3 regions of the Pseudomonas hamedanensis genome follow, and region 3 is predicted to be linked to each of the others. Evidence: riboswitches for the same ligand, from Rfam matches in the RefSeq annotation. Region 3 holds a riboswitch; each other region holds the start of a gene.
What was found. Region 3 has a riboswitch for cobalamin ahead of HU739_RS05785 (ABC transporter substrate-binding protein). Riboswitches for the same ligand answer to the same signal wherever they lie in the genome.

Region 1 (7,014 bases), 670 kb from region 3:
GTGCGTACCTTTATTCGCGGGCCGGTGTGTCGTGGGCAGATTGCGACCGATGTGATCCGCGACAATTTCTGGGCGCTGTTCCAGGCCCCGGAACATGACTTGTACATCACCGACCCCAACTACCGCGGCCAGGCCACGCCGTTACTGGCCATGCCCGGGCAGAACGACGACGTTGGCAGCATCTTGAGCCTGTGGCGCAATTACCGCGACAAGCGCAACGAATACGAAGCCCTGCGCCGCGACAGCTACGCCGACCTGCCGGCGCCGAGTTGGTCGACCCTGTGGGCCGGCAACGACAATGCGCTGCTGAGCATTTTCCGCCACTTCGACAGTGCGTCGGTGACCAAAGGCCTGATCGGTGACGTGCCGCAAACGATGTGGCTGTTCGACTATCCGCTGCTGGAACGCACCTATTATCAGTTGGCGGTCAACTTCGATGTGTTCGGAAACGTCTCCCATCAGGCGCAGACGCGGTTGTATTTCGACCTGATCCGCAACGGCGCCGAGCAGAATTTTCTGCGCCTGATGCCGGCCGATTCCCGTGAGGACTACCTCAACGACTGGTATCAGAACAGCGGGCAATTGAAGATGTGGCTCGATTACGAAGCCATCGACGACGATAAGCCGACCGGGCTGAAACTCGACGATAAAAATCCGAAACGCGATTTTGCCCGGCAGTTGCTGGCGCGCTATGGCGATCTCAATGCCCGGCCGGACCCGATCAACCGCTGCGACGGCGCCTATTGCTCACGACCGAATATCGACCCGGCATTGCAGAACGCCGAGCAGGCCTTGAGTCGTCTGGCCTCGCGTCCGGCCGCTGGCTTGCGGGTCATCGACCAGATGCCGGAAGCAACGATGCTGCGCGTCGAAACCGCCAGCGGCAAACGCGAGGTCTACAGCCTGGTGCGCAATCGTGCCCACAGCAACGTGGCGTTCCTGCTCGGCGAATCATTGCGCTATCAGCCGGGACTGGACACGTTGACGATCTATCCCGGCGTACTCAGCAGTTACCCGAACTTCATGTTCAACGTCCCGGCCGAGCAAGTGCCGGCCTTCGTCGATGCCATGGAAAACGCCAGAGACGCCAACCGTTTCGAGAACATCGTCGAGCGTTGGGGGATTCGTCGCAGTCATCCGCAATTCTGGTTCTACTTCCACGACTTGAGCCAGTACATCCACGAGACCGATCCCGTGGAGGAGGGCGTGCTGGATATGAATCGGTACGAGAACCTATGAGTCATCGCTACCGCTGAATGGGATATTCGGAACAGAACCTGTGGGAGCGGGCTTGCTCGCGAAGGCGCGCTATCAGGCAGCATCATCCTTGTATGCGCCACCGCTTTCGCGAGCAAGCCCGCTCCCACAGGGGATGCAGGGTGAACTATCGAGAATCTTTCCCGACAAAAATACTAGGACTTTGTCCGGCGCAATGATTGGCGTAAACTGCGCCCAAGCCTGCGAGGAGTTTCCATGACCGCTATTACCATTACTGACGCCGCCCACGATTACCTGGCCGATCTGCTCTCCAAGCAGAACACCCCGGGTATCGGCATCCGCGTCTTCATCACCCAGCCTGGCACCCAGTACGCCGAAACCTGCATTGCCTACTGCAAGCCGGGCGAAGAGAAACCCGAAGACACCGCGCTGGGGCTGAAAAGCTTCACCGCGTACATCGACTCGTTCAGCGAAGCGTTTCTCGATGACGCCGTCGTCGACTACGCCACCGACCGCATGGGCGGCCAGCTGACCATCAAGGCGCCTAACGCCAAAGTCCCGATGGTCAACGCCGACAGCCCGGTCAACGAGCGCATCAACTATTACCTGCAAACCGAAATCAACCCGGGGCTGGCCAGCCACGGCGGTCAGGTCAGCCTGATCGATGTGGTTGAAGACGGCATCGCTGTTCTGCAGTTCGGTGGCGGTTGCCAGGGCTGCGGCCAGGCCGATGTCACCCTGAAGGAAGGCATCGAGCGCACCTTGCTTGAGCGTATCCCCGAACTCAAGGGCGTGCGCGACGTGACTGACCACACGCAAAAAGAAAACGCCTACTACTAAGTAAGGCGTTCCTGTGGCGAGGGAGCTTGCTCCCGCTGGATCGCGCAGCGATCCCAAACCGGACAAACCTTTCACCGTGGAAAGGTGTCGACCGGATTGTGACTGCCTTGCAGTCAGGCGGGAGCAAGCTCCCTCGCCACAAACGTTCTTCAATGATGCCTTCGCGAGCAAGCTCGCTCCCACATTTGGAATGCGGTCAAATGTGGGAGCGAGCTTGCTCGCGAAGGGGTCCTCATGGGCGATAGAGGTGAGCATGCCCGGCGCGATACAGCGATGACTCGCTGAATACTTCACTGCCTAGCACTCGTCCGACCAGAATCAGCGCCGTGCGTCGAAAACCCTTGGCCTCGACTTTTCCGGCGATATCCGCCAGCGTCCCCACCACCCAATCCTGATCCGGCCACGTCGCCCGGTGAACCACCGCAATCGGGCAGTCTGCGCCGTAATGCGGCAGCAGTTCTTCGAGGATTTTCTCCAGATGCTTGACCCCCAGATGAATCGCCATGGTCGCCCCATGCTGCGCGAGGCTGCCGAGTGCTTCGCCCTCCGGCATGGTGGTCTTGTCGGCATAGCGGGTCAGAATCACGCTTTGCGAAACGTCCGGCAGGGTCAGTTCGGCACCGAGCAAGGCCGCACACGCAGCCGTGGCGGTGACACCAGGGATAATTTCAAAGGGAATACCAAGTTCGCGCAAGCAGCGAATCTGCTCACCGATCGCGCCATAAAGGCTCGGATCACCGGAGTGCACCCTTGCCACGTCCTGGCCTCGGTCATGGGCAGACTTGATCAGGTCGATGATTTGTTCCAGGTGCAGTTCAGCGCTGTTGACCACGGTTTCGGCGCGATGGCCTTCAAGCACCGCCGCCGGCACCAGCGAACCTGCATAAATGATCACCGGGCAGTCGCGGATCAGCCGTTGGCCTTTGACGGTGATCAGTTCCGGGTCGCCGGGGCCGGCGCCGATGAAGTAGACGGTCATGATTGATCCTGTGAAAAACGCAGTGATGAGCACGCAGATGAACAATGCTCATGATCGAAAGCGGGGATTATCGAGGTTTTAGGCAGCGCCGGCCAACGCCAGGGTGGCCTGAGCGTATTTTTGCCGGGCAATCAGCAGTTTCGCCGGGCCCTGAATCAGCCGTTCGGCAAGCGCCAGTGCGGCGCTTTCCGCGACCCCGTAACAGCCGGTTCGCTCGTAGGCGATCTGAGAGTGATGGCTGAGGCGCGGCTGGTAAGCGGCCAGTTCGGCGCTGCTGAAATATTGCAGGGGCAATTCCAGTTGCCTGGCAAGTTCCAGCAGACCCGGTTCGTCGCGCTTCAAATCGATACTGGCCAGCGCCTTGACGGCTCGCAGTTCGATGCGATGCGCCTGCAATGCTTGATCAAGTAGCGCGCGCAGCGTGGCGGCCGTGCAGCCACGCTGGCAGCCCAGGCCGACCACCAGGGTCGGCGCCGTGCTGGCGTCATTCATGCCGGATTTTGCGGCGGAACAACCAGGCGCTGATCAGGCCCAGGGCCAGCCAGAACGCGACGTTGGTCAACTGCGAGGCAATCTTGAACTGAGTTTCCAATGCTTGTGGGGCAAGCATCGAATGCACCTGCGGCTGCGGCGCGCCGATTACGTGGGGCACCAGCAGGATGGCGACGCCGAAGATCTTCATCAGCCAGTTGTGGCTGAACGCAAGCAAGGCCAGGCCGACAGCGGTGGAGGCGGCCGTACCGATCCACCAGAGCTGCCGTGAAGCCAGGTCCGCCGCGGCAGTGCCCGGCAATTCCGGCGGCAGGCCCAGGGTCGGTGCCAGCACGAACGTCGCGTAACCGGCCAGGCCCCAGAGCAGGCCCTGCGAGGTTTTCTTCGGCGCACGCAGCGTGTACAGGCCGGCAAGCATCAGGGCGAAACCGACGGCGACGACCAGATTGCCGCCCGTGGTCGACACCACACGTTGCCAGCCGTTTTCCGGCTCCCAGGCTTCGCTGTCATGGCTATGAGCAGCAGCCCCGGCGGCGTGTTCGTGAGCTTCGGCCACAGGCTCTGCTTGCTCGTAGGTTTCCGCCTGCAAAATCAGCGGCGACACCCAGAAGCTTTGCAGCAGGGCGGCCAGCAGGCCGCTGAAGCCTGCGGTTTGGGCAATGCGCTTGATCATCTCGGCAGGTCTCAGTGGCACGGGAACGCGGCGCTGTGGCGGGTATCGTGGGCGGCGTTGTGCACCGCTTCGATGTGCGAGAAACCGGCGAAATAGACGAGGCCGGCGCCGAGGATCGACGCCAGCAGCGCGGCGATCAGGCGTTGCGACAGGGTGCTGGTGCTGGAGATGGTGTCCGTGGTGTTGCCGGTGCTGCTGATAATCGACATGGCGCTTCCCTCTGAAGTGTCAGCGGGTGAACAGAGCGCATGCAGACTCCCCGCGAGTCAGGCCCGCAGAGGTTCGAACAGCGCCCGCCCACCGCGGGTTTGTCTGGTGCAGTGACGCCGAGGCGCACTGTGTGTTGCGGGCCGGTCTCCGGGCTCACGAGGGGCTGGCATTGAAGCCGACCTGCAAGCATCACCTTCCCATGCCGGGGCACAGTGGATCTGACGCTTCGCTCGCTTACCGTTGCGGGGGCAGCACCGGACTGACATGGCTTGAGAGTAAAGCACATGATTCACCGGTTTCCCGTTTCACCCTGTGAAGGGCACCCGTAACAAGTTGTGTAGGAGAGCATGGGCGGGGATCGCCGTCAATCGACGACTAGCGCAGGGCGAGCAGCACGTACACCGCCAAAGCAATCAGAAACGCATAGTAAGACTTCAGTCGCGTCAGGCTCAGCAGCCAGGCCAGCGCCACCGGCACAATCCACGGCATGGCCGCCGCCTGTTGTGTCGCCAGCGGATACAGCGCCCCGGCCAGCAGGCTGACCAGCATCGCCACCGAGGTGTATTTGCCAAGCCGGTCGATGAAGGTGCGGGCACCGCCGGACAGCCGTTCGACATTGACCGCCAGCGGCAACAAGCGGCACACCGCCGACACCAGCGCGCAGATCGCAACGTACAGCCAGAAGGTACTAGGGTCGGTCATAGGCGTAACTCGTCAGGACCGTGACCGCCAACACCAACAGCAGGCTGATTTCGCCCAGCCAGAGCAAACTCGCGGCAGCGGCCAGACCGGCAATCCATTGTCCATGGAAGCTGTGACGGTCGCGCGCCATTTTGCCCAGCGATGCGCTGAGAAAGATCGCAATCACTACGCTGGCATGGTCCATCAAGGCGTCGTCGGCCAGGCGGGCGAAGCAGTAACCGACCACGGTGCCGAGCAGGGCGGCGGCGTACAACAACAAGCACACGGTGTTGGCGTACGGGCGGCTGATCGGCTGCTGTTCCTTGCGGATCGACATCAGCGTGAAGGCCGCGTTAGCCATCACCGCCAAGGCCGGGACGAACGTTTTGATCGGGCCGTCGAGGCTCGATTTCAGGCTCAGCGTGAACACCAGAAAACGCAGGTTGATGCTCAGTGCCGACACCAGCACGCCGAAAGCATTGAGCAGATGCGCCGGGGTTTCCAGCAGGGTCAGTTGCAACGGCGAGGCCATCACCGTGCCGCTGAACACCACCATGGCCGGCAAGTCCAGGCCATGGCGGCGCCCGAGCATGCCGATCAGGCTGAAGGTCAGCAGCAGCGAAAAGACGAGCGGCAGCGCATCGCGAATGCCGGTCGCAATCTCGTTGTGCGCCGCCGGTTTTGCCAGTGCGGACTCAGCCGGCATGGGTGCTGCGGCGCGCGTCGGCGAGCAGCTTCTCCACGCCGTTTTTATAGGCCAGGGCTTTTTCCAGGTAGTACTCGGTGGAAAAGCGCGGAATGAATTCTTCGACCACCGCCACCCCGCGATAGCCATTGACTGCAAAGCGATTGAGCACATCGCTCAGGCGCAGGTTGCCTTCGCCGATCGGCAGGTGCTGGTGGTGGGTGTCGTTGAGGTCGGCGATGTGCAAATGGCGGGTCACCGGCGCGAGAGCGGCGATGGCGGCGAACAGCTCGTCGCCATACGGCAGCAGTGAGCACAGGTGCGTCACATCGATGGTCACGAAGCAGCCGGTTTGCTGGTGGAAACGCAGGTGTTCCTCGACCGTGAAAACCGGGAATTTCGGCCGCTGACCGCCCATGTTTTCCAGGCACAGGGCGATGCCCGTCGTATTGCAACGTGCCTTGACTTGATTGATGGCGGCGATCAGGTTGTCGAGCAGCTCGCGGTTTTCCAGTTGATCCTTGTAGCCGGGGTGGAAGGTGACGCTGGTGGCGCCGGCCTGACAGGAAAAGTCCACGGCAGCAGTCAGGCAGTCCACGGCTTGTCCACGTTCGGCCAGATCAGGGGAACACAGGTTGTACTCGCGGCCCCACCAGCCGGCATGCACCGTCAACGTGATGCCGTTTTGCTCGGTGAAGCTGCGGATCTGTCGGGCGAGGTTCGCACGTTGTTCGATGCTGAGCGACCAGAACACCTTTTCGGCGTCTTCGCCGATTTCGAATTCCACGGCCTTGAAGTAGCGGGCCAGATCGGTGATCGAACCGAAAATGTCCGCCGGATTGTCGTAGACGTTGGTGGAAAAAGAGATCAGCGGGAAATCAGCGCTGATCGGCCCATCGATGCGGTACAGCGTCTCTTGTGTGGTCATTGCGCCTGTCCTTGCGTAGTGAAAGGTGGGTGGGAAATCGCGGCGTTGAACAGCACCGGGTCGTCCGCCTCGCGACAGGCCAGCAACACGTAGCCGTGACGGTCGGCGGAGCGGCGGATCGGGCGGCCGAACTTGTCGTGGTTGAGGCTCGCGCGCAGGGCGAAGGGTTGCTCCAGCAGACGTGCCTGTAGCGGTTGCGGGTCAGTGGCGGGGTCCGCTTCGATGTAGCGGATCGCCATTTTCACGTAGTGCTTTTCCGGCGCCGGCAGCGCGATGCCGGTCATGGCGGCGAGGGTGCTGGCGGCCAG
Region 2 (7,014 bases), 670 kb from region 3:
CAGTCGAGCGGATCAAAACCCAGTGCAAACGCCTTGGCCAGTGCCCGCAACAAACTCGACTGCGCGCCCTTGCCGTCGCCACGTGGTATGCGCAGCAGCGCGAGCAAGGTGTCGATGCGCAACCGTCCGCTCGGCGATTCGCCGAAAATGTGCAGACCATCGCGGATCTGCGATTCCTTCAAGTCGCACAAATAGGTGTCCAGACGGGGCAACCAGATCGCCGCGTCAGCGTCGCTGTCCAGTGCTGCATCCAGTTGCAGCTCACGGTCGATTTGCGTGTCACGCACCAGTTGCAGAATGTCGCGTTGCAGCTCTCGGGCGCGGCGCGGATCAAGCAACTGCGCTTCATAATATTCGTCGGCGAGCAATTCCAGATTGCGCAACGGCCCATAGGTTTCGGCGCGAGTCAGCGGCGGCATCAGGTGGTCGATGATCACCGCCTGCGTACGCCGCTTGGCCTGGGCGCCCTCGCCCGGGTCATTGACGATAAACGGATAGATGTTGGGCAACGGCCCCAGCAGCGCATCCGGCCAGCACTGTTCCGAGAGGCCGACGCCTTTGCCCGGCAGCCATTCGAGGTTGCCATGCTTGCCGACATGGATCAGCGCATGCGCGTTATAGGCGCTGCGTAACCAGAAATAGAACGCCAGATAACCGTGGGGCGGCACCAGATCCGGGTCGTGATACACGGCGCTCGGATCGACCTGATAACCGCGCGCCGGTTGAATGCCGACAAAGGTCAGGCCCAAGCGCAAACCGGCAATCATCATGCGTCCGTCACGACACATCGGATCGTCTTGCGGCGCGCCCCAGCGCTCGACCACCGCAGCGCGATTGGCCGGTGGCAGTGCGTTGAACATCGTCTGGTACGCGTCCATCGCCAGGCTTTGCTGGCACGGACGCAGGTCGAGGCTGTCGAGGTCGTTGCTGACACCACCGAGCAACTGCTGAATCAACGCGGTGCCGCTATCGGGCAATTCAGCGGTGATCGGGTAGCCCTCGTCCCGCAACGCACGCAGTATATTCAGCGCCGCCGCCGGCGTATCGAGGCCGACGCCGTTGCCGATGCGGCCGTCGCGAGTCGGGTAATTGGCGAGGATCAGCGCGACGCGTTTTTCGCCGTTCGGCACTTGTGCCAGATCGATCCAGCGCCGCGCCAGTTCGGCAACAAAATCCATGCGCTCCGGCTGCGCGCGATAGCAGACCACATCCGACTGACTGCGCTCGCTGCGCCAGGCCAGGTCCTTGAAGCTGATCGGCCGGCTGATGATGCGCCCGTCCAGTTCCGGCAAGGCAATGTGCATGGCCAGATCGCGCGGCCCCAGGCCCTGCTCGCTGTCGCGCCAGCCCGGCTCGTTGTCCTGCGCGCAGATCGCCTGAATCACCGGGATGTTGCGGCGAAACGGCCGCAGGTGCGGCGCCTCCGGGCTGGACTGGGCGAAACCGGTGGTGTTGAGGATCAGCCGCGCCTCGACGTCGTCCAGCCAGTCTTCGACCACTGCCAGGCAGCCCGGCTCTTTCAGACTGGCGACGGCGATCGGCAGCGGATTGAGCCCGGCGGCCTGCAAGCGCTGGCAGAAAACATCGATAAACGCCGTGTTGGCCGCTTGCAGGTGCGAGCGGTAGAACAGCACCGCCGCGACCGGTTTTTCAGGCAGCCATTCGGCTTGCCAGTCGCTCAGCGCGGCGGACGTTTTGTCGGGGTGGTAAATCGCCGTGCGCGGCAACGCTTGCGGTTCAGCCCAAGGGTAATCGCGGGCGAGCCAACGGCTGGCCAGACAACGGAAGAAATCCAGCGCATTACCCATGCCGCCCTGACGCAAGAACTGCCAGAGGCGATCACGATCCACTGCGTCGACGGTACTCAGGTCGCTGAACTCAGGGTCGGGCCGGTCGTCGCCCGGCACCAGGATCACCTGCACGCCCCGCTCGGACAGTTCAACCAGACGCTCGACACCATAGCGCCAATAGGCGATGCCACCGTGCAGCGAAATCACAATCACCTTGGCGTGGCGCAGCACTTCGTCGACGTACAGGTCGACCGACGCATGGTTCTGCACCTGCATCGGGTTGGCCAGGCGCAGGCTCGGGTAGTCATCGGGCAGTTGCCGGGCCGCTTCGGCGAGCAGGGCCAGGCTCGAATCGCCGCTGCACAGGATCACCAGGTCGGCGGGGGTTTGTCCAAGGTCGGCGATGTTGTCTTCCGAAACGAAACCGCCGGGCTGGGTCCTGAGCAGGTGCATGGATTAAACGCTGAGCGCGGCGCGCAGTTGCGCTTCGAGTTGCACGGCGTCGAGTTGCTGACCGATCAACACCAGACGCGTGGCCCGGGCTTCCTCGGCGCCCCACTGGCGATCGAAGTGCTTGTCGAAACGCGTCCCGACGCCTTGAATCAGCAGGCGCATCGGCTTGTTCGGGATCGCCGCAAAGCCCTTCACGCGCAGGATGCCGTGCTGCACCACCAATTGGGTCAGCGCGTCGAGCAGCAAGCTTTCGTCAGCTTGCGGCAGTTCGATGGAGATCGAGTCGAAGGCGTCGTGATCGTGGTCGTCGTGATCGTCATCGCCGTCGTGGTGGTGATCGTGATGGCTGTGGCGGCTGTCGATGTGTTCTTCGGAACCGGCGCCGAGGCCGATCAGCACGTCCAGTGGCAGACGTCCGTTGCTCGCTTCGACGATTTTTACCGCAGGCGGCAACTCTTCGGCGACTTCCAGACGTACACGCGCAAGGTCTGCCGGGCTGGTCTGGTCGGCTTTGTTGAGGATGACGAGGTCGGCGCTGGCCAGTTGATCGGCGAACAATTCGTGCAGCGGCGATTCGTGGTCCAGGTTCGGGTCAAGTTTGCGCTGGGCGTCGACCTGATCCGGGAACGCGGCGAAGGTGCCGGCGGCCACGGCCGGGCTGTCGACCACGGTAATCACCGCGTCAACGGTGCAGGCACTGCGGATTTCCGGCCACTGGAACGCTTGCACCAAGGGTTTTGGCAGGGCCAGGCCGGACGTTTCGATGAGGATGTGATCGAGGTCGCCACGGCGCGCCACCAGTTCGCGCATCACCGGGAAGAATTCTTCCTGAACGGTGCAGCACAAGCAGCCGTTGGCCAGTTCGTAGACGCGGCCGCTGGCCTCTTCTTCGGTGCAGCCGATGGTGCATTGCTTGAGGATTTCACCGTCGATGCCCAACTCGCCGAACTCATTGACGATCACCGCGATACGACGGCCCTGAGCGTTGTCGAGCATGTGCCGCAGCAAGGTGGTTTTGCCCGAACCGAGGAAGCCGGTGACGATGGTGACGGGGAGTTTGGCCAGTGTTTTCATCGATATGCCCTTTGGCAAGCGGCGGGCATACGGGACGAGAACCGGCAACGCACGCGCGCGCCTGGAGAATTCGCCACCGGATCACCCCGCCCGGTTGAAAGTCAGAAATCTGTGACGAGGCAGGTCTCCTGGCTGACGGTGTTCAGGCCTTGGGCCTGGTATTCGCTGCGCCTTCCCGCTGGCTCCTTGCAAGGAGCCGGCAGTGGCGTGGCAGCGAACAGCACCGTTCACAGTTGCGGGGGCAGCCGCGGCTTTGACCGCGTTCCCTTCTTAGCTTCGGCACGCGCCGAAGAACCTCGAAAGCGCAAGGCTACGCATGCGCGGCAGGCGGGTCAATCTTTGCAATATTATCGCTATATGGACATTAATCTTTCATATATGTATCGAGAACAGATCTCAACTAACACAAAATCTGTAAGTTATCTCTGACATATCAATCGGCCACCAACTAAGTGCAATTCGGCGGACACACTTGAAATAGAGCGCCTGAACACCTTAATTACATTTCTTTACAAAAACACAATTGATAAATTAATACAGGATATGAACCATGGGCCTCACATGGACTGCGCCCCCACAAGAAAGGAATTCTTGCATGCCTGATTACTATCAGTGTTCCATTCTGTTTATTCCTGTCCCCCAAACTTGTGTAGCAACAGCATGAGTGCCGGCCATGCGTTACGGCATTCAGGCGATGCTGTATTGAAGGAACTTGCCGAACAACTGCGTCATCGCCATTACGTGCACAGTGATCAGTATCCGGCGGCGCAGGTTGCGAGGCTGGGGCGCGGAGATTGCCGGGCATTCAATGCGACTTGGGAGCGTTTGCCTCGCGACGGATATTTGCACGCGCAAAACGGTGTCCGCGAGCGGCGCATCTGCAAGTTCGAATATCGTCATCGGGCACACCAATGGACGCCGCTGCCCGACTGCCATTTTTTTCAGGCCCAGGCCCACAACCCGCTGCTGGGCGGGGTACAGCGCACTTATACGCGCAGCGAAGCGGCATTCATCGACTCTGCGGTCCTGCGAACTTTGCTCGCCGCCGACCTGGCACTGATGGAGTTGACCGTCGGCCCGCGTGACTGGCTGGTGACCTGCCATCAATTCCGCATCCTCTGCGATGAACGCAATGCCGGCCACGCCACCCCCGAAGGCCGGCATCGCGACGGGCACGATTTTGTCTTTCAACACCTGATCCAACGCCAGCAAGTCACGGGGGGAGAAAGCCGGATATTTGCGGAAGAAGGCGACTGTGTATTCAGTGCAACTTTGACGGACTACATGGAAACCGTTGTTTTGAATGACCGAATACTTCTGCACGAAGTTTCACCGCTGCAAACATCAGGCATGCATTCGGATCGCGGCAGCCGCGACATGTTGATTATCGACTTCGACCTGGCGGACTATTAATGAATCATTCAAGCCATGCACTTTCAGTCGGCACACCCGGCGCACATGATTTTATTATTGAACAGTTCCAACAGGCCGGAGCGCGACGAACTTGTACCTTGTCGCTGACGGCCAATGAAAATATTTTGTCCGACACTGCGCGCACACTCGGCCAGAACCGGCATTACGAGCGTTACTTGTTCAACGCTCAAGCCATCGAAGGCCAACGCTATGCCGCTGAATTCAACGGCATGCAGATCGAGCACTTTCCCGAAGTCGAAACATTGAAGGCATTGGCGACCCAGGCCGTGCAGGCGATGTTCAACGCCCCTTTCGTCGAGTATCGCGTGTTGTCCGGCGTGCACTGCACACTGAGCGTGCTGGCCGCCCTGAGCGAACCGGGCGACGCCATTGTGTCGCTGGCACCCGCCAGCGGCGGACATTTTGCTACTGGCCCACTGGTGCAAAAAATCGGCAGGCACAGCGTGTTTTGCAGACTGACCGCTGGCGGGCAAATCGATCTCGAGGATTTCCAGCAACAGCTTCAAACCCTCGCGGCGCCCCCCGCTGCTGTACTGCTCGACCACGGCCTGACCACCCGGGCGATCGCCCTTCAGCCGTTGCGCGCCTTGCTCGATCGCTGCGGCCTGCAGCGCACGCTGATTATCTACGACGCCTCGCACACTCTGGGGCTGATCGCCGGTCAGGCCTTCCCCAATCCGCTGGACGACGGGGCCGACATTCTTCAGGGCAACACGCACAAATCCCTCGCCGGTCCGCACCGGGCGCTGATCGTGTCGCGGCGTGCCGACCTCGCCCGGCGGATCGAGCAGACCCTCAGCGGCGGGCTGGTGTCCTCGCCCAACCTGCCCGGCCTGCTGCAATTATTCGTCACCCTTGTGGAAACCCGCCAGTACGGCCAGGCCTACGCCCAGCGCATGTGCGCCAACACCCGCCAGTTGCACGACGCACTGGTCGGCATTCCCGGCTGGACGCTGCACCCCACCGACACGCACCTGCTGTTGCTCGAAGGTGAACAGGCCCGGCAAGCGGCGCAACGGCTCAACGAACTGGGCATTCGGGTCAACAACAAACAGGTCAACGGCCGCGACTGCCTGCGCTTCGGCCTGCAGGAAATTACCCGACTCGGTATCACCGGCGAGGACCTGGATGCCTTGGCGCACATCATCCGCAACGTCCTCAGCGGTGGCGCGAACGGCGTGGACCGCGTCCGCCTGAACCACATCTGTCAACGCCTGAACCGGATCCACTACAGCTTCGACCAGGAGACTTGCCAATGAGCGCGCCAGCCTGCCTGATCATCGGCAACATCCGCGACGGCGAATACGAAGGCTTGCTCGCCGAAGGCATTACGCCGCTGTTGATCGCCGACAGCCGCAAGACCAGCAAGATCGCCGACGCGAGCCGGATTTCGCCCGTGGCCCGGTACGATTTTTCCAAAGGGCTGAGCGCGGAACTGATCGCCCTGACGCAGCGCCTGCTCGACGAGCACCGGTTCACCAGCGTGCTGAATTTCCGCGAAGGCTATGTCGCCATCACCGCCCGACTGTGCGCGGCGCTGCCGGCCCTGGCGCATTTGCATCGGAACGTGGAAAACACCTTGGACAAGGTGCTGCAACGCCAACGCTTCCAGCAGTCGGGCAATCCCGATCTGCACGTGCTGTCGCGCGAGGTCCGCATCGACGAGCTGCTCGCGCGCCCGACGGAACTGCCCTACCCGTTCATTCTGAAACCGGCGAACCTCTACAGCAGCCTGTTTGTGCGCTGCCTCCACAATCCACAGGAACTGCTCGACTACGCCCGCCATGAATGGCCCGCGCTGCAACGTTACGTGGCGGGCAAACAGCGTGAAACCGATCAGTTGCTGCTGGAGGAATTCCTTCAGGGCTCCAATCACTCCATTGATTGCGCTATCGCGGCGGACGGCACGATTCACAGTTTTCCGATTGTCGACGTGATCGCCGGTGTCGATATCGGTCGCGCTGATTTTCACCACTTCGCCCGCTACACCCCGTCGACGCTGGCCGCCGATACCGCGTTGCAAGCGCGCTGCCAGCGCCTGGCCCATGACGCGGTGAAAGCGCTGGAACTGGCGGGTACGTTTGCCCACGTCGAATTCATTCTCACCGCCAACGGGCCGCGAGTTCTTGAGGTTGGCGCGCGCCCGGGCGGCAGCCGGATTCATGTCATTCGCCAGGCGTGGGGGTTGTCGCTGGACGTCTGTTATCACCGGGCACTCAGCGCGCAAACGCTGCCCCAGCCCCGCCAGACGCCCGCGCCGTTC
Region 3 (7,014 bases):
TCCGATTTCCGGTGCGTAGCCAAATCTCAGGAAACCCACAAAACCCAGTGTGGGAGCGGGCTTGCTCGCGAAAGCGGAGTGTCAGCCGCAGACGAATTAACTGGCCCGCCGCCTTCGCGAGCAGGCTCACTCCTACAGGATTTGCGGTGGCACTCAGATTCGCGACAACCCACAAAACCCAGTGTGGGAGCGGGCTTGCTCGCGAAAGCGGAGTGCCAGCCACAGATGAATTAACTGGCCCGCCGCCTTCGCGAGCAGGCTCACTCCTACAGGATTTGCGGTGGCACTCAGATTCGCGACAACCCAAAAAACCCAATGTAGGAGTGAGCCTGCTCGTGAAAGCGGAGTGCCAGCCACAGATGAATTACCTGACCCGCCGCCTTCGTGAGCAAGCCCACTCCCACAGGGGCTCGGGGCGTACTCGGGCTTCAGGACAGCCGCAAAACCTGATGGTGGGAGCAGGTCTTTGAGACCCGGCAATCGGTCACGAATGAAAGCGTAGAATCTGCGCGCCGTCGAACGGGTCCGTCAGATAGTGCGCCCTGACCCCGAAAGTCGTCTGTAAACGCTCTGGCGTCAGCACTTGCAGCGGCTCGCCAAGCGCGACCAGACGCCCGCGCTCCAGCACTGCCAGGCGATCGCATTTGAGCGCCTGATTGAGGTCGTGCAGAGCGATCAACGTAGTCACCGGCAGTGCGCGCACCACTTGCAGAATGCTCAACTGATGCTGAATGTCGAGGTGGTTGGCCGGCTCGTCGAGCAGCAGAATCTGTGGTCGCTGCGCCAGCGCCCGAGCGATGTGCACGCGTTGCCGTTCACCGCCGGAGAGGCTGCGCCAGAGGCGGTTGCGCAGGTGCACGGCGTCGACGTCGACCAAGGCTTGTTGGACGATGCTCTCGTCGGCGTCCGACCAGGGTTGCAGCGCCGACAACCAGGGTGTGCGCCCCAGCGCGACGGCGTCGAACACGCGAATGCCATCGTCGGTGTCGGCCTGTTGTTCAACCACGGCGAGTGTTTGCGCAATGCTGCGCCGTGACATTCTGCCGAGTACCTGACCGGCAAGCTGCACCTGGCCCGCGCTCGGTTCGCGCAGGCCGGCGAGCAATTTGAGCAACGTCGATTTACCCGAGCCGTTCGGCCCGACAATGCCCAGCGTCTCGCCGCGCTGGACGTCCAGACTGATGCCGTCAAGCAATTGCGCACCGCGCACGTTGAATGCCAGCCCGGCACAGCTCAGAACGTTGTTCATCGTGCGGCTCTCCGGCCCACCAGAATCAGGGCGAATACCGGTGCGCCGACCAGTGCAGTGATGACGCCCACCGGAATCACCTGACCCTTGATCAGGGTGCGCGACAGCACATCAGCGGCGATCAGAAACACCGCGCCACCCAAAGCGCTGGCCGGCAGCAGCCGAGCATGCCCGGTGCCGAGCAGCAGCCGTGCGGCGTGGGGAATCACCAAGCCGACAAAGCCGATCGAGCCGACAATCGACACCATCACCGCCGTCACCAGCGCGGCGCAGCCGATCAGCAAAATCTGCACGCGGCGCACCGGGATGCCGAGGGACGCCGCCGAGTCCGCGCCGAAGGTAAACGCGTCGAGCGCGCGCCGATGCCACAGGCAGACCACCAGCCCGAGCAGGGCCACCGGCACCGCCAGCCACACCGAAGGCCAACGCACGCCGCCGAGATTGCCGAGCAGCCAGAACATGATCCCGCGCGCCTGTTCGGAACTGGCCGAGCGGGTGATCAGAAAGGCCGTGAGGGCGTTGAACAATTGCGAGCCGGCAATGCCCGCGAGAATGATTGGCCCGGTGCCGCTGGCCGAACCGCTGATCCGGGCCAGTACAATCACCAGCACGAACGCAGTGACCGCCCCGGCAAATGCCCCGGCCGACAGCGAAATCACACCGGCGCCGACGCCGAGCAGGGCGACCATCACTGCGCCAGTCGAAGCCCCGGCCGAGATGCCCAGCAAATACGGGTCGGCCAGCGGATTGCGCAACAGCGATTGCAGGATCACTCCGCATGTCGCCAGGCCGGCACCACAGGCCGCCGCCACCAATACGCGGGTCAGGCGGTAATTCCAGACGATGCCTTCGTCGATCGGATCAAGCACATACCCGGCGGCCCACAGCTTGTTTGCCAGCACCTGTAGCACCACGCTCGGCTCGATTGCGGTTTCGCCAATCGCCACGCCGCCGACCAAGGCCAGCGAAAGCACCAGCAGGACCAGCAATAAACGGATCAGGCGTCTGCTCATTGCGAAAGATCGAAGCCGCTGATGGCCGTGGCCAGTTGTTCGAGACCCGCGAAGGTGCGCAGGCTGGCCTGCATCGCCATGGCGTCGAGGATGATGATGCGGTTGTGTTTGACCGCGTCCATGTTGCGCGTCACGGGATCGCTGCGCAGGAAGGCGAGTTTTTTCTGATAGTCGTCAGCCGGGAAGCGCCGACGATCCATGCGCGCGATGACCAGGAACGTCGGGTTGGCCTTGGCGAGGGTTTCCCAGCCGACGGTCGGCCATTCTTCATCCGACTCGACGACATTGCGCACGCCTAAAGTGCTGAGCATGAAATCGGGAACGCCTTTGTGCCCGGCCACGAACGGCTCAATGTCCATCTCAGCGCTGGAGAACCACACCAGTGCGCTGAGGTCTTTGCGCTGCGTGCGTTTGGCGGTGGCAATCGACTGGGCGAGGCTGGCCTTGAGCTGATCATTGAGCTGTGCGCCGCGTGCCTGCACGTCGAAGATCGCCGCCAGTTGGCTCACGCCTTTATAAATGCTGTCGATGCGAAACGGCGCCAGCCGCGTGCCGTCGGAACCGACGAGGTTGTCCTTGGCCTCGCAGTCGGAGGGCAACAAATAGGTCGGAATCTTCAATTCGTGAAACTGCTCGCGGGTGCCCACCGCGCCTTGCGGACCGACCATCCATTCCAGCTCCACGGCGACCAGTTGCGGGCGCTTGCCGATCACCGCTTCGAAACTCGGTTCGTTATCGGCCAGGCGCTCGATTTTGTCGTTCTGCGGTTTGTATTCCGCAAGCACATCGTTGAACCACAGCGACGTGCCGACGACTTTGTCGCCCAGACCCAAGGCATAGAGCATTTCCGTGCCGGCCTGACCGATGGTCACCGTGCGGGTGGGCGCCTGCTGGAAAGTGAGGGGGCTGCCGCAGTTTTCTATCGTCAGTGGATAGTCGGTTGGCGCCGCTTGAGCCAGGGCGCTCAGGCCCAGGCCGGTAATCAGGGTGACAACGCGGGGCAGCAGCATGAAGCAGTCTCCAATTAAACCGTACGGAAGCGGGCGGGTACGGTTTGGAAACACATCAGCGAACGCGGTCATGGCGACAGCGTAAGGCCGGGCTCAAGCAAAAATGCGCGCGGCACGATGTCCTTCCCGGACACCCCGCCGGTTGGTCAGTCACTGTGCCGGCAGGTCTCCTGACTGATGCGTCATCGCCATGCTCCGGCCTTCCCGGGGGCAACCCAGTGGCAGTCGTGGAGCAGGCTCGGCACCTACAGTTGCGGGGGCAGTTCCGATTGATGCGCGAAGCACCTCGGATTCCCTATTAATCCCGTTTGGGAACCAGCGGCGGCATGGTAGTCGATTTGCGCGGTGGAGGGGGAGGCGAATCTGCCACGGCATCGAGCTAGCTGTTGGCATTGCAATCTGTCGTGTGCGCTGATTAATATACGATCCATATACAAATCGTATCGGATATACATATGGGCATCGTAAAGATTTCAGAGGATATGCACGAGAATCTGCGCGTCTCCAGCAATGCACTCAGCCGCTCGATCAACGCGCAGGCCGAGCACTGGATGCGCATCGGCATGCTCGCCGAATTGCACCCCAACCTCGACCACAGCGCCATTTGCCGCCTGCTGATCCGCGCCGAACAGAACGGCGGACTGGATCTGCATCAACTGACCCAGGAAGCCGTCAGCGCATGAGAAACCAGATCAAGCTCAACACCCCGGCCGAGATCGCAGAATCCCGCGCGGCCGGCAAACTCGCCGCGCAAGTGCTGGCCATGCTGGTGCCGCATGTCAAAGCCGGTGTGACCACCGATGAGCTGGACCGGCTGTGCAACGATTACATCGTCAACGTGCAAAAAGCCGTGCCGGCCAATGTCGGTTATCACGGTTTTCCGAAAACCGTCTGTGCGTCGGTCAACGATGTGGTGTGTCACGGGATACCGTCGGGTACGCCGCTGAAGGACGGCGACATCGTCAACCTCGACATCGCGGTGATCAAGGACGGCTGGTTCGGCGACACCAGTCGCATGTACGTCGTCGGCGAAGCGACGCCCGAGGCGCAGCACCTGATCAAGACCACCTACGAGGCCATGTGCGCGGGCATTCGCGCCGTGCGTCCGGGGGCGACGCTGGGCGATATCGGCCATGCGATCCAGAGCCTGGCGGAGAAGGAGGGCTTCAGCGTGGTGCGCGAGTATTGCGGCCATGGCATTGGCAAGGTCTATCACGATGAGCCGCAGATTCTGCATTACGGCTTTCCCAATCAGGGCTTGAAGCTCAAGGCCGGAATGATTTTTACCGTCGAACCGATGCTCAATGCCGGCAAGCGTCATGTGAAGAACATGCCCGATGGCTGGACCGTGCTGACCAAGGATGGCTCGCTGTCGGCGCAGTGGGAGCATATGGTCGCGGTCACCGAGACCGGGTTTGAAGTGCTGACGGCGTGGCCGGATGAGATTGAAGGTTTTACGCCCATCGTCTGAAAAAGGGCCACCGCAGCCCGACGCTGGGGTGACCCGAGGGTGAAATGCGGTCCAATTGTAGGAGTGAGCCTGCTCGCGATAGCGGTCTATAAGTCAACATCGTTGGTGTCTGACATACCGCTATCGCGAGCAGGCTCACTCCTACAGGGGGGCGTGGGGTGTCAGGGAAAACTCAATGAGCACCGGCAGCCTTGTTGAGGTCTCCCTCGGTCCACTCGGTATAAACGCACGCATCCGCCGTGGCCCAGCGCACCCGCACCGGGTCCCCGGCCTTGAGCGGCATGCCCGCGGCTGACAACGCTTTCACCGTCATCGAAGTCCCTCCCGACGTCACCACGCTGCACGTCTGGCTCTCACCGAGAAACAGCACCTCCACGACCTTGGCCGAAACCTCATTCCAACCCGCCGCCAACGGCTCATCAATCGCTTGCTGCACGCTCAACGCCAGCGCTTTTTCCGGGCGTACCATCAGCAACACATCCTGATCGGTGTGCAACCCCGCTGTCAGCCGAATCGACAGCGCCTGCCCCTCGAAACTCGCCGCCGCGTTGCCCTGCGCCTTGAGCTTGAGAAAGTTGGAGTTGCCCAGAAACGAGGCGACAAACGCGTTCGGCGGATTCTGATAGAGATCATAGCCGCTGCCCAGTCCGACAATTTTGCCGTGGCTGAAGATTGCGATGCGCTGTGACAAACGCATGGCTTCTTCCTGATCGTGGGTCACGTAAACGATGGTGATGCCCAGGCGACGGTGCAACTGGCGCAGCTCGTCCTGCAAATCCTCGCGCAGCTTTTTATCCAGCGCACCGAGAGGCTCGTCCATCAGCAAGATGCGCGGTTCGTAAACCAGCGCCCGCGCAATGGCGACACGCTGTTGCTGACCGCCGGAGAGTTGCGAAGGGCGGCGATGGGCAAACTGTTCGAGCTGCACCAGTTTCAGCATCGCGTCGACACGTTTTTCACGCTCGGCCGTGGCCAGTTTGCGGATCGCCAGCGGGAACGCGATGTTGTCGCGCACCGACAGATGCGGGAACAGCGAGTAACGTTGAAAGACCATGCCGATGTCACGCTTGTGCGGCGGCACGTTGACCAGCGACTGGCCGTTGACGAGGATCTCGCCGCTGCTTGGCGTCTCAAACCCGGCGAGCATCGACAGCGTCGTACTCTTGCCCGAGCCACTAGAGCCGAGAAAGGTCAGGAACTCACCGTCCTTGATGTCCAGCGAGATGTTGTCGACGGCGGCAAAGTCGCCGTAGTGCTTGTTCAGGTTGCGCAGGCTGACCAGCGGTTTGTCGTTTTGCGCGGATGCGTCTTTGATCACGGCACTCATGTCGTACTCCAGGGCGCTCAGGCGCTGATTTCGTTGCGCCGGCGCAGGGCGGCGGCGATCACCATGACTAACACCGACAGGCCGATCAGCAGCGTCGAAGCGACGGCGATCACCGGGGTCAGGTCCTGGCGCAGGGTGGTCCACATTTTCACGGGCAGGGTTTGCAGTGTGGGACTTGCCATCATCACGCTGAGCACCACTTCGTCCCACGAAACCAGGAAGGCGAAGAGGGCGCCGGCGACCATGCCCGGACGAATCGCCGGGAACGTCACCTTGAACACCGCTTGCAGGCGCGAGGCGCCGCAGATCACCGCGGCGTCTTCAATCGACTGATCGAACAGCTTCAGCGAGTTGATGATCGAGATGATGGTAAACGGCAAGGCGACGATCACGTGGCTGACCACGAAAGCGAACATCGTCCCGGTGTAACCGAGCTTGAGAAACAGCGCGTACACCGCCACGGCGATGATCACCAACGGCACGATCATCGGCAGGGTGAACAGGCCGTAGAGCATTTCCCGTCCGGGAAAACGGCCGCGCACCAAGGCAAACGCGGTTGGCAAACCGAGCGCCACCGCGCAGATCGTGGTCAGCACGGCAACCTTGAGGCTGGCGGCGGCGGCGTTCATCCAGTCGGGGTTGGAAAAGAACTGGCCGTACCATTTCAGCGTCCAGCCCGGCGGCGGAAACACCAGCCACTGCGATGAGCCGAACGACAGCAGCACGATGAACACGATCGGCAACAGCAGGAACAGACCGATCAGCCCGGTGGTTGCATACAAGCCGAAGCGCATCCGCCGGCTCATGGCATTGGGAGTCAGGAGCATGTCGGCTTACCTCGCGTTACTGGCGCCAACCGGGGATTCCGGCTGTAGCTTCAGGTAGAAGTAGAACAGCACCAAAGTGATCGCGATCAACAACGCCGCACCGGCACTCGCCAGGCC

Region 1: another riboswitch for cobalamin. It lies ahead of HU739_RS03055 (CbtB domain-containing protein); the one in region 3 lies ahead of HU739_RS05785 (ABC transporter substrate-binding protein).
Region 2: another riboswitch for cobalamin. It lies ahead of cobW (cobalamin biosynthesis protein CobW); the one in region 3 lies ahead of HU739_RS05785 (ABC transporter substrate-binding protein).

What each region holds. Positions count from the first base shown of each region.
Region 1 covers NZ_CP077091.1:680,096-687,109, forward strand. Annotated here, with positions in the region: gene HU739_RS03030 (fatty acid cis/trans isomerase) at 1-1,239, shown strand, start outside; gene nfuA (Fe-S biogenesis protein NfuA) at 1,474-2,058, shown strand; gene cobM (precorrin-4 C(11)-methyltransferase) at 2,291-3,037, opposite strand; gene HU739_RS03045 (cobalamin biosynthesis protein) at 3,116-3,529, opposite strand; gene HU739_RS03050 (CbtA family protein) at 3,522-4,202, opposite strand; gene HU739_RS03055 (CbtB domain-containing protein) at 4,214-4,411, opposite strand; cobalamin riboswitch at 4,534-4,754, opposite strand; gene HU739_RS03060 (hypothetical protein) at 4,788-5,114, opposite strand; gene HU739_RS03065 (AzlC family ABC transporter permease) at 5,101-5,799, opposite strand; gene HU739_RS03070 (sugar phosphate isomerase/epimerase family protein) at 5,789-6,706, opposite strand; gene HU739_RS03075 (ATP-grasp domain-containing protein) at 6,703-7,014, opposite strand, start outside.
Region 2 covers NZ_CP077091.1:688,211-695,224, reverse strand. Annotated here, with positions in the region: gene cobN (cobaltochelatase subunit CobN) at 1-2,243, opposite strand, end outside; gene cobW (cobalamin biosynthesis protein CobW) at 2,247-3,317, opposite strand; cobalamin riboswitch at 3,419-3,631, opposite strand; gene HU739_RS03085 (2OG-Fe dioxygenase family protein) at 3,978-4,730, shown strand; gene HU739_RS03080 (hypothetical protein) at 4,730-6,010, shown strand; gene HU739_RS03075 (ATP-grasp domain-containing protein) at 6,007-7,014, shown strand, end outside.
Region 3 covers NZ_CP077091.1:1,354,637-1,361,650, reverse strand. Annotated here, with positions in the region: gene HU739_RS05795 (ABC transporter ATP-binding protein) at 485-1,249, opposite strand; gene HU739_RS05790 (FecCD family ABC transporter permease) at 1,246-2,262, opposite strand; gene HU739_RS05785 (ABC transporter substrate-binding protein) at 2,259-3,272, opposite strand; cobalamin riboswitch at 3,416-3,607, opposite strand; gene HU739_RS05780 (ParD-like family protein) at 3,728-3,955, shown strand; gene map (type I methionyl aminopeptidase) at 3,952-4,743, shown strand; gene HU739_RS05770 (ABC transporter ATP-binding protein) at 4,916-6,070, opposite strand; gene HU739_RS05765 (ABC transporter permease) at 6,088-6,897, opposite strand; gene HU739_RS05760 (ABC transporter permease) at 6,904-7,014, opposite strand, start outside.